DNA from 2 places in the Streptomyces sp. NPDC018019 genome. Region 1 is predicted to be linked to the other one. Evidence: riboswitches for the same ligand, from Rfam matches in the RefSeq annotation. Region 1 holds a riboswitch; the other holds the start of a gene.
What was found. A riboswitch is a leader RNA that binds a small molecule or an ion and turns the genes downstream of it on or off. The one in region 1 is predicted to bind cyclic di-AMP.
Positions count from the first base shown of each region.

Region 1 (5,311 bases):
GAGAACTCCGCCTCCTGGGCACCGGTGATCACCTCGGGCTCCACGCCCAGGATGTCCAGCACACCGCGGACGAAGTCGTCGCGGTTCTCGGCGTCGCGGGAGGCCGAGGTGGCGACGAAGCGCACGGTCTCCGCGCCCAGCTCCTCGATGACCCCGGCGTACTCGCGGCAGGCCGCGAAGGTGCGCTCCAGGGCCTCGGGGGCCAGCCGCCCCGTACGGTCCACGCCCTGGCCCAGGCGCACGATCCGCATCCGGCGGTCCAGGTCCTTCAGCTCGCCGGTCGCCGGGTCGAGGTCGGCTACGAGCAGGCGGATGGAGTTCGTACCGCAGTCGACGGCCGCTACGCGCTTCACTCGCCCGCTCCTTCGTCCGGCTCCTGGCAAGGGGACACGCACGGGCCCTTGCGCCACCACTGCGGCAGCATCGCCAGTGCCTCGTCGCCGAGCGGGTTGACGCCGGGGCCGGCCGCGAGCGAGTGGCCGACCAGGACGTGCAGGCACTTGACCCGGTCCGGCATGCCGCCCGCGCTCGGGAAGCCCTGGAGGACCTCGATCGCGTCGCGGCGCCGAATGTAGTCCTCGTGGGCGGCGCGGTACTTGGCGGCCAGCTCCGGGTCCCGGCCCAGCCGCTCGGTCATCTCCTTCATCACGCCGTTGGCCTCCAGCGTGCCGATCGCGGAGGCGGCGCGCGGGCAGGTGAGGTAGTAGAGCGTGGGGAAGGGGGTGCCGTCCTCCAGGCGCGGGGCCGTCTCGACGACGTCCGGCTGCCCGCAGGGGCAGCGGTGCGCGATGGCGCGCAGGCCGCGCGGCGGGCGGCCGAGCTGTTCCTTGAAGGCCGCGATGTCCGCCTCGGTGGGTTCGGTGCGCTCGGTCTGCGGCGGGGGCATGCGGTGTTCAGACACGGACATGGGTGCTTTCGGTTGTGTGGTGACGGTGGTGCCGTACGGCGTGCCGGCCGGCCCGGCGGACGGGCCGCTCGCGCGCCCCCGACAGGCTACTTGTCGGCGGCGTCCAGGCCGTTCCAGATGTTGTCGTACCAGGGGTGTTCCGCGGCGCCCTGGCCCTTGCGCCGCTTCCCGTCGCCGGAGCCGTCCTGGACGATGTAGCCGGTCTCCCCCGGCATGACGTAGTGCAGGTGCAGCCGGGCCTGCTGCCGTAGGTACTCGGGGTCCTGCCAGCGGGCCTTCTCGTCGCGCAGCTCGTCGGCGCGCCGCCCGGCGTCCTCGGCCTGGCGGCGCTGGTCGGCGATCTCGGCGCGCTGCGAGATGTACTGGCGGGTGGGGTAGGCCAGGGCGACGACCAGCGAGCACATCACCAGGGCGAGCAGCGCCGCCCGGCCGGTCAGGCGGCCCCGGCGGGCCGGTCGGGCGCGCTGGACGCGGGCGGCGGCCTGCTCGCCGAGCGCCTTGAGCCGGGTCGCGGTGGAGAACCGTTCCGCGGACACGTCGCCCTCCCTGGGTCACCGGGCCGGGCCGGTGCGGCCCGGAGCACGTACGTCCCCGGCAACGGTACGGGACCGCCGCCGGGGACGTACGTCATTGACAGCCGCCGGGGCCGCGCGGCCCCGGAAGGATCAGTCGGGTCAGCCCTTGAACCGCGGGAAGGCGCTGCGGCCCGCGTACACGGCCGCGTCGTCGAGGATCTCCTCGATGCGCAGCAGCTGGTTGTACTTGGCCACGCGCTCGGAGCGGGCCGGGGCGCCGGTCTTGATCTGGCCGCAGTTGGTGGCGACGGCCAGGTCGGCGATGGTGACGTCCTCGGTCTCGCCGGAGCGGTGCGACATCATGCACTTGAAGCCGTTGCGCTGGGCCAGCTCGACGGCGTCCAGGGTCTCGGTCAGCGAGCCGATCTGGTTGACCTTGACCAGCAGGGCGTTGGCCGAGTTCTCCTCGATGCCGCGGGCCAGGCGCTCCGGGTTGGTGACGAACAGGTCGTCGCCGACCAGCTGCACCTTGGTGCCCAGACGCTCGGTGATGACGTTCCAGCCGGCCCAGTCGTCCTCGAACAGCGGGTCCTCGATGGAGACCAGCGGGTAGGCGTCGACGAGCTCCTCGTAGTACGAGGTCATCTGCTCGGCCGTGCGCTGCTGGCCCTCGAACTCGTAGACGCCGTCCTTGTAGAACTCGGAGGCGGCGACGTCGAGCGCGAGCGCGATGTCCTGGCCGGGGGTGTAGCCGGCCTCCTTGATGGCCTCCAGGATCAGGTCCAGGGCCTCGCGGTTGGAGCCCAGGTTCGGGGCGAAGCCGCCCTCGTCGCCCAGGCCGGTGGCCAGGCCCTTGCCCTTCAGCACCTTCTTGAGGGTGTGGTAGACCTCGGCGCCCCAGCGCAGCGCCTCGGAGAAGGACTCCGCGCCGATCGGGGCGATCATGAACTCCTGGATGTCCACGTTCGAGTCGGCGTGCGAGCCGCCGTTCAGGATGTTCATCATCGGGACCGGCAGCACGTGGGCGTTCGGGCCGCCCAGGTAGCGGAACAGCGGCAGGTCGCTGGCCTCGGAGGCGGCGTGCGCGACGGCCAGGGAGACGCCGAGGATGGCGTTGGCGCCGAGCGAGCCCTTGTTGTCCGTGGCGTCCAGGTCGAACATGGCCTGGTCGATCAGGCGCTGCTCGGTGGCGTCGTAGCCGACCAGCTCCGGGCCGATCTGCTCGATGACCGCGAGGACGGCCTTCTCCACGCCCTTGCCCTGGTAGCGGTTCGGGTCCCCGTCCCGCAGCTCGATGGCCTCGAAGGCGCCGGTCGAGGCGCCGGACGGAACGGCGGCACGGCCGGTGCTGCCGTCGTCGAGGCCGACCTCGACCTCGACCGTGGGATTGCCTCGCGAGTCGAGGATCTCGCGAGCTACGACGACGTCGATGGACGGCACGTTGTCTCCTTCATGGGTGTCTGGAGTTCTGCAGCACGAGCCTAACGGCCTCCCGGGGTTCCGCTCGCCGCCAGCCCGGTCCGTGGGACGAAAACACCCGCAAAGCCGCTGTTCACGTGACGTACGGGCACATTGTTCGCTGAACGGGGAAACCGGCGCGTGGGCAGGTGCGGGCCGGGCGGGGCCGGCACGCGGCCGGGACGGCTCGCGGGGGAACGGGGGCCGCGGGGCAAATGGAGAAGCCCCGCCGCGGCGCGTGCGGGGGACAGGCGCCGTGGCGGGGCGGTCTCACGGGAAGAGCGGGTTCCCGGTACGAGCGGGCCCCGGGGGCGTGCCGGGCCCGTGCGTACCGCCGTACGCACGGACCGGCCCGGCCACCCGGAGTCCGTCAGGGCTTGGGCCGGCTCAGACGGCCAGCTTCTGGCCCGGGAAGATCAGGTTGGGGTTGCCGCCGATGACGGACTTGTTGTTCTCGTAGACCGACTTCCAGTTGGTGCCGTGGGAAGCGGCGATCTTGGCGAGGGTGTCACCGGACTTGACGGTGTAGTTGCCCTTGGGGTTCGACTTCGGCGCCGCCTTGTGGGACGGGGCCGGGGTCTTGCGGGCCAGCTCCTCGCCCTGCTTGCGGGCCTCGGACCGCGAGGTGCTCTGCGGGGCGGAGTAGGAGCGGTGCGACTTCTTGTAGGACTTGTGCGAGCTGCCCTGCGACGAGCCGCCGTCGGCCTGGGCGTTCGCGTTGCCCTTGCCGAGGTGGCCGCCGGCGCAGGTCCAGGCGCCCGGGCCCTGGATGGCGAGCAGACGCTCGGCCACCGCGATCTGCTGGGCCTTGGTGGCCTTGTCGGCACGCGGGGCGTACTTGGTGCCGCCGGCGGCGGCCCAGCTGGAGTTGGTGAACTGCAGGCCACCGTAGTAGCCGTTGCCGGTGTTGATCGACCAGTTGCCGCCGGACTCGCACTGGGCGACGGCGTCCCAGTTGTTGCCCGCGGCGGAGGCAGAGGTGGCGCCCATCAGCGGGACGGCCACAGCGGCGCCGGCGACACCGGCCAGGGTGGCGACGCGGACGGCCTTGGACGGACGACGGTGCTTGCCCTTGGTGTTCAGCATGGTTCGTTTCCTCACCGACGCCTACGAGGTGAGCTGTCGGGTTCGGGCTGTGAGTGGCCCGGCCGCGTGTGCTTCCACGCGGCTTCACCCCAAGCCGGCTGTCCCGCTTCCGCGGGCGGGGCCGGCACCTACCTTGGGTCCCCCGCTCCTGCCTTCGGCGCTGTCGCGACGTGTGACCTCCGACCACCGGCAGGATTCGGCGTGTGGTTGAAGGGCCCGCTTTGGCGAGCGATGAAGACGGTAAACAGGAACGCCCCGCCGGTTCAAACCCCTACATCTGAGGCCAGTTGGCCCCCAGACATCACAGGATCATCACATTTCCGCAGGTCGCCGCAGGTTTGGAAACAACGGACGGGTCGGGCGGCGGGCTCCCGAACGAGATCCATGTCTCACTTTCACCAAAGCGGGCAATTACCTACGAAGTACCCTGATCGGCATCCAGATCGAGGCGCTGGCCGGGGTGGATGAGGTCCGGATCGCCCCCGATGACACGTTTGTTGGCCTCGTAGAGCGCCGGCCAGCCTCCGGAGACCCCACGGTCCTCGGCGATGGCTGACAGGTTGTCACCCGGCCGCACGGTGTAGTCGCCCGGCGACGCCGGGTCCGTACGGTGCGCGTCGCCGCCCCGCGAGGGGTGCTCCGTGCCGCCGGACCGCCCCGCGCCGTCCGTGCCGCCGCTGCCCGCGCCGGGCCCCTCCTCACGGGGCTGGCCGCGGTGCTTGCCCTGGCCCTGGGACGGGGGCGCGGTCGGATCCGTGGCGGTGCCGCCGTCCGGGGTGGCCGGGTGCGACGGGTCGCCCGTACGGCCCGTACCGGACGGGGCCGGCGTGCCGGACGGGTCCGGCGTGCGGGACGGGTCCCCGGTGCCGGCCGGACCGCTCGGCGACGGCTTCGGCTCCGGGGTGCGCGGGCCGCCCGGCTCGGGGGTCCGGGACGACTCGCCGGACCCGGAGGAGGGCGGCGTGGTGGGAGTGGAAGGAGAGGACGGCGGGGAAGGGGTGGAAGAGGACGGTGCGGACGGCTGCGGCGTCGGGGTGCTGCCCGGGTCCACGTCCGCCTTGCTGCCGCCCTGCTTGAGGCCCGCGTTCACCGCGCAGCTCGGCCAGGTGTCGGGCCCGCGCGCGGCGAGGATCGACTCGGCGACGGCTATCTGCTGCGAGCGGCTGGCCAGGTCGGGGCGCGAGGCGTACGCCGCGCCGCCGTGCCGGTCCCACATCTCCTGGGTCAGCTGGAGTCCGCCGTAGAACCCGTTGCCGGAGTTGGCGCTCCACACGCCGCCGCTCTCGCACTGGGCCACCCGGTCCCAGGTGGCGGCGTCGGCGGCCTGTGCGCCACTGGCGGCGAG
Region 1 covers NZ_JBIRGD010000001.1:557,827-563,137, reverse strand. The annotation lists gene ACH4FX_RS02605 (exopolyphosphatase) at 1-353, opposite strand, end outside; gene ACH4FX_RS02600 (DUF501 domain-containing protein) at 350-886, opposite strand; gene ACH4FX_RS02595 (septum formation initiator family protein) at 994-1,443, opposite strand; gene eno (phosphopyruvate hydratase) at 1,582-2,862, opposite strand; gene ACH4FX_RS02585 (transglycosylase family protein) at 3,268-3,966, opposite strand; cyclic di-AMP (ydaO/yuaA leader) riboswitch at 3,970-4,178, opposite strand; gene ACH4FX_RS02580 (transglycosylase family protein) at 4,382-5,311, opposite strand, start outside.

Region 2 (5,311 bases), on a different contig from region 1:
GTGCGGCGGGTTGGCGGCGTCATCGAGAATCCGGCCTCGTCCTCGAAGCAGAGCCAGGCCCCGCGCGCCGCCGCGGTGCTTTTGCCCGTGGCCAGGTCTCCTTCAGCCAGCCGGTCACCTTCTCCTCGACGCGCTCCAGTGCCCGCCGGGCGGGCATCTGATGGCTGAAGCCGTGCCGCCGCAGCATCTTGGCGATGGCAAAGAGGGTGAAACTCTTGTGGAACCGGCGCCCGATGAGCGTCTTGATTCTGGCCGGGGTCCAGGTCTGGTCCGGCCAGCCATGCGCCACTGGCCCCTTGGCCAGCTCTTCTTCCAGCACTGCGAACAAGGTCTCGCTGAGCCCCGGCCTGGACGCCGGCCCCTTTGAGCGCAGGCCGCGCTGGCCTGCGGCTTCCCAGGCCCGGCGCCACCGCTGCACCGACCGGACGCTGATCCGCAGCCTCTTCGCGACCAGATGGTTGCTCTGTCCGGCAGCGAACATCCGGGCCGCTTCCATGCGAATACGTTCGCGAAACGCCTGCCTTTCGGCAGTCAGGCCACCGCCTTGCGGATACCTCATGTCTCGGGCGTACCGCAGCGATCACCACCTGTCAGCCCTGACGACACCACGCAGACAAAGTCAGTAGCCGGTACCGGTCCACAAGACGTCAGCCGGTGCCGTCCTCCGTCGGCGGTGGGATGCGTACGGCCGTGACCGGTGCGTGCAGGCGCCAGCCCAGGGATCGGTAGAGGGACCGCCCGGCGGGGCTGGCCACCAGGACGCCGTGGGTGGCGCCCAGCCGGACGGCGTGGGCCGACAGCGTGTTCATGACGAGGCGGCCCAGGCCGCGGCGGCGGTGTCCCGCACTGGTGTTGATCATGTCGAAGACCGCCGAGGGGTGCGTGGCGGCGTCGGTGAGACCGGCCCGCCCCCGGGCGGCGAGCTCGCCGGTGGCGGCGTCCAGCACGCGGCACTGGAGGACGCCGGTGCCGTCCTCGTCGACCGTCTCGACCGTGTAACCGGTCGGCGCCGCCACGGGGGCGGGCGCCGGGGGCAGGGTGGCCGACATCAGGAACTGCGGCTCGGCGAACTCCCAGGTGGGCGGCAGGGCCGGGGCGATGTCCGAGCGCGGGGCGCAGACGTTGACCCACAGGTTGGGGGTGGTGATCGAGGCGATGAGGCCGCGGAGGACGTCCGGGTCGGCGGCGGGAAAGACGTAGCGGTGCGACCGGACGGGGACGCGGACCTCGACGTAGAAGCCGCCGTGGACCGCGACGGGGGCCGCGGCGCCACGGCACCGCGCCAGGCCGTGCACCCAGGCCCGGACGAGATCCGGGTGCGCGGCGGGAAGAGGGAACGGGGCGGAAGGGGAGGCGGGGGAGGCGTGGGTGGGGAAGGGGTGCGAACCGGCCGTATCTATAGGGGGGTTGTCTATAGGGAGGTCCATACGGCCGATCTTAGAGCGGTCCGTGGTGCGGGCTGAGAGCCCGCTGTCCGGGCCGTTCTCCTGGGGCGCCGTCCTCCTGGAGCGTTGCCCTCCTGGGTCCGGCGGCGGCCCGTAACAGGGGGAGCGGGCCGCCGCCGTTCCTCTCGGCGGAGACGGCCGACGACCGCCGGGGCGGAATCCGGCGGAGGTGGGGTGTCGGCCGCCTGATGAAGGACGCTAAACCTCCGCCCCCCGGAAAGGTGACTGGTTGACGGGTATTGCTCGTTTTCGTCCCGCCGGTGGGTGTGCCTGTCCGTTGCCGTACGCCTTGGAGGCGTGCCGGGAGCGGGCTCCGACCGGAGTGGGAGAGGCGGACCTGAGTGCGAAGCCGTGGTAAGCGAGGGCTACGATCCACCACTATGGACGTAGTAACCAAGGTCTTCGTGGGCCTGCACATCATCGGCATCGCGTCGCTGCTCGGCGGTTTCCTGACCCAGCTGAAGCCGATGAGCGCGGGCACCGCGCGCTTCGTGCCGGCCATGCTGCACGGCGCGCTGACGATGCTGGTGACCGGCGTCGCCCTGGTCGGCCTCAACCAGGCCCAGGACCACTCGCTCGACAACGTCAAGCTCGGCGTCAAGCTCGCCCTGCTGGTCGTGATCCTGGGCCTGGTCTACGTGAAGCGCGACGAGGAGAAGGTGGAGAAGCCCTTCTTCCTGGCGGTGGGGCTGCTGACGGTGGTCAACATCTTCATCGCGCTGCTGTGGACGTGAGCGGCGGAGCCTGAGAGGACAGGCCGCGGGGCACCGGCCCCGCGGCCTTCGTCCTGTGCGGGGCGGGTGCTCCCGCTCATGCGGACCCGGTGCTTCCGCTCATCCGCGCCGGGCGCTCCCGCTCAAGCCGGCCGCACGCTCCCGTAGATCGGCATGTAGTAGATCGACTCGACCCGGACACTGGCGCCCGGCTTCGGGGCGTGGATCATCTTGCCGTCGCCGATGTACATGCCGACGTGGCTGATGTCGTTGTAGAAGAACACCAGGTCACCGGGTTTCAGGTCCTTGGTCGCCACGCGGTCGCCGGCCTTGACCTGGTCCCAGGTCGTCCGGGGCAGCGAGACGCCCGCCGCCTTCCAGGCCGCCTGGGTCAGACCGGAGCAGTCGTACGAGTTCGGGCCGGTCGCGCCCCAGACGTACGGCTTGCCCATCTGGGCGCGGGCGAACGCGAGCGCCTTGGCGGCCTTGGTCGCGTACGAACCGTCGTCGGCCGTCCCGCCGCCGGAGGAGCCGCCGTCCGGTGATCCGGAGCCGGTGCCCTGGCCCGGCTTGTCGTGCTGCTGGCGGTCCGCCCGCTCCTTGCGTTCCTTCTCGGCCTGCTTGCGGGCCAGTTCCTCGGCCTTGCGCCGGGCCTCGGCCTCCTTCTTGCGCTCCAGCTCCGCCAGCCGCGCCTTCTCCTGGGCGGTCAGCCGGGACAGCAGCTGCCGGGCCTCGGCCAGCTTGTCCTGGACGTCCTTCTTGGACTCCTTCAGGGACGCCTGGGTCTCGGTGAGCCGCTCCAGGCTCCGGGCCGCCTCGGTCCGCTGCCGTACGGCCTTGGCCTGCTGCTCCTGGTAGTCGGTGACGGCCTGCTTCTGCGCGCCGGTCAGCCGGTCCATCAGGTGGCTCCGGTCGACGAACTGCTGCGGGTTCCGGGCCAGCAGGAGCTGCGCGGTCGGGTTCATGCCGCCGCTGCGGTACTGGGCCGACGCGTAGGTGCCCAGCTGGCGCCGGGCGTCGTTCATCTTCTGGGTGCGCCGGGCGGTGTCGTCCAGGAGGCGGTCGACGGTGCTGCGCTGCTCGTCGGCCTGCTCCTTGGCGGCGTTGTACTTCTGGGTCGCCACCTCGGCCTGCCGGTAGAGGTCGTCGACCTTCTGCTTGACCTCTTCGATCGTCTGCTTCGGCTGCCGTGGCGCGGCCTCGGCCGTCTGCGAGAGCAGGGTGACCGAGGCGAGGGCGGCGGTGGTGAGCCCGGCGGCCGTACGGCGGCTTCCGGGCGAGGCGAGTATGCGGGTGCGCGGCTTGCGGTGCGACGCCAAGGCCGGCGCCTCCTTCCGTGGACCGCCTACCGGGTTAGCTGTCAGGTTCGGGCGTACGGAAGGCTGCCCTACGGTCCGTACGGCGCGGCAGAGGTCCTGGGAGCGCTCCGGGCGGTGGTCCGAGGCGCCTCTCGCCGTGTGCCGTACCGGACCGATTCACCTCGGTGGTACGTGTGGGTCCCCGGCTCCGGATGCCTCGCGGCAGCGCCGGACTCGGCGGGGGCGGCCCGTGCGGACGCTGTCGACCGCGGGGACGGCGGGCTGCCCGAGCGAGCACGGTAGCCAACCCATGTGGCTCCTGTGAAGGCTGATGTTCGATATGCCCGAAACCTTTTCGTGATCTGATCGCATCCGGGGCGTGTCCTGGCCCGCGCCTGTCCGCCCGGGACCGGATGGTGTCGTACGCGCCCTGTGACGCACGACACCCGTCGGAGGCGTGCGAGGTCACACGGCCGGTTTTCCCGGTACGGGCCGGGCTGTCAGTGGGGCGGCCTAGACTCGGTGGGCGATGAGCAGCCTCTTTGACGACAGCTTCCTGGCGGACCTCGAACCCACCGGCGAGGGGCCCCCGCCGCCTCCCGAGGACGAGGACGGTCCGGCACAGGAGGAGATCCCGGCCGACCTGTTCGGCGGGCGCTTCGACGTGCCCGGCGGCATCCCGCACGCCGTGGGCCCGGGCCGGGACCCGTACTACCGCGACGGCGCCGCCCGCCCCGCGGTGGATCCGGCCGCCCTCCTGGAGGGGCTGAACGACCAGCAGAAGGCCGCCGTGGTGCACACCGGCGGCCCGCTGCTCATCGTCGCAGGCGCCGGCTCCGGCAAGACCCGCGTCCTGACGCACCGCATCGCGCACCTGCTCGGCGCGCGCCGGGTGCATCCGGGCGAGATCCTCGCGATCACCTTCACCAACAAGGCCGCGGGCGAGATGAAGGAGCGCGTCGAGGAGCTGGTCGGCCCCCGGGCGAACGCGATGTGGGTCTCCACCTTCCACAGCGCGTGCGTGCGCATCCTGCGCCGCGAGTCCAAGAAGCTGGGCTTCACGTCGTCCTTCTCGATCTACGACGCGGCCGACTCCAAGCGCCTGATGGCCCTGGTCTGCCGCGACCTGGACCTCGACCCCAAGCGGTTCCCGCCCAAGTCCTTCAGCGCCAAGGTCTCCAACCTCAAGAACGAGCTCATCGACGAGGAGACCTTCGCCCAGCAGGCCGCCGACGGATTCGAGAAGTCGGTGGCCGAGGCGTACACGATGTACCAGGCGCGGCTGCGCGAGGCCAATGCCCTGGACTTCGACGACATCATCATGACCACGGTCAACCTGCTCCAGGCGTTCCCGGATGTCGCCGACCACTACCGCCGCCGCTTCCGGCACGTGCTCGTGGACGAGTACCAGGACACCAACCACGCCCAGTACACGCTCGTACGGGAGCTGGTGGGGCCGGCCGAGACCGCCGGTGAGCTGTGCGTGGTCGGTGACGCCGACCAGTCGATCTACGCGTTCCGCGGCGCCACGATCCGTAACATCCTCCAGTTCGAGGAGGACTATCCGGACGCCACGACGATCATGCTGGAGCAGAACTACCGCTCCTCCCAGACGATCCTCAGCGCCGCCAACGCCGTCATCGAGCGCAACGAGAACCGCCGCCCCAAGAACCTGTGGACGGACGCCGGCGAAGGCCCCCGCATCACCGGCTACGTCGCCGACACCGAGCATGACGAGGCCCAGTTCGTCGCCGACGAGATCGACCGGCTGACCGACGCGGGCGACGCCAAGGCGGGCGACGTCGCGGTCTTCTACCGCACCAACGCCCAGTCCCGCGTCTTCGAAGAGATCTTC
Region 2 covers NZ_JBIRGD010000010.1:210-5,520, forward strand. The annotation lists partial or broken gene ACH4FX_RS18120 (IS630 family transposase) at 1-23, opposite strand, end outside; gene ACH4FX_RS18125 (winged helix-turn-helix domain-containing protein) at 20-559, opposite strand; gene ACH4FX_RS18130 (GNAT family N-acetyltransferase) at 648-1,427, opposite strand; gene ACH4FX_RS18135 (hypothetical protein) at 1,826-2,179, shown strand; gene ACH4FX_RS18140 (NlpC/P60 family protein) at 2,302-3,477, opposite strand; cyclic di-AMP (ydaO/yuaA leader) riboswitch at 3,485-3,706, opposite strand; gene pcrA (DNA helicase PcrA) at 3,986-5,311, shown strand, end outside.
Region 2: linked by a shared signal. The riboswitch ahead of ACH4FX_RS18140 (NlpC/P60 family protein) and the one ahead of ACH4FX_RS02585 (transglycosylase family protein) in region 1 are both predicted to bind cyclic di-AMP.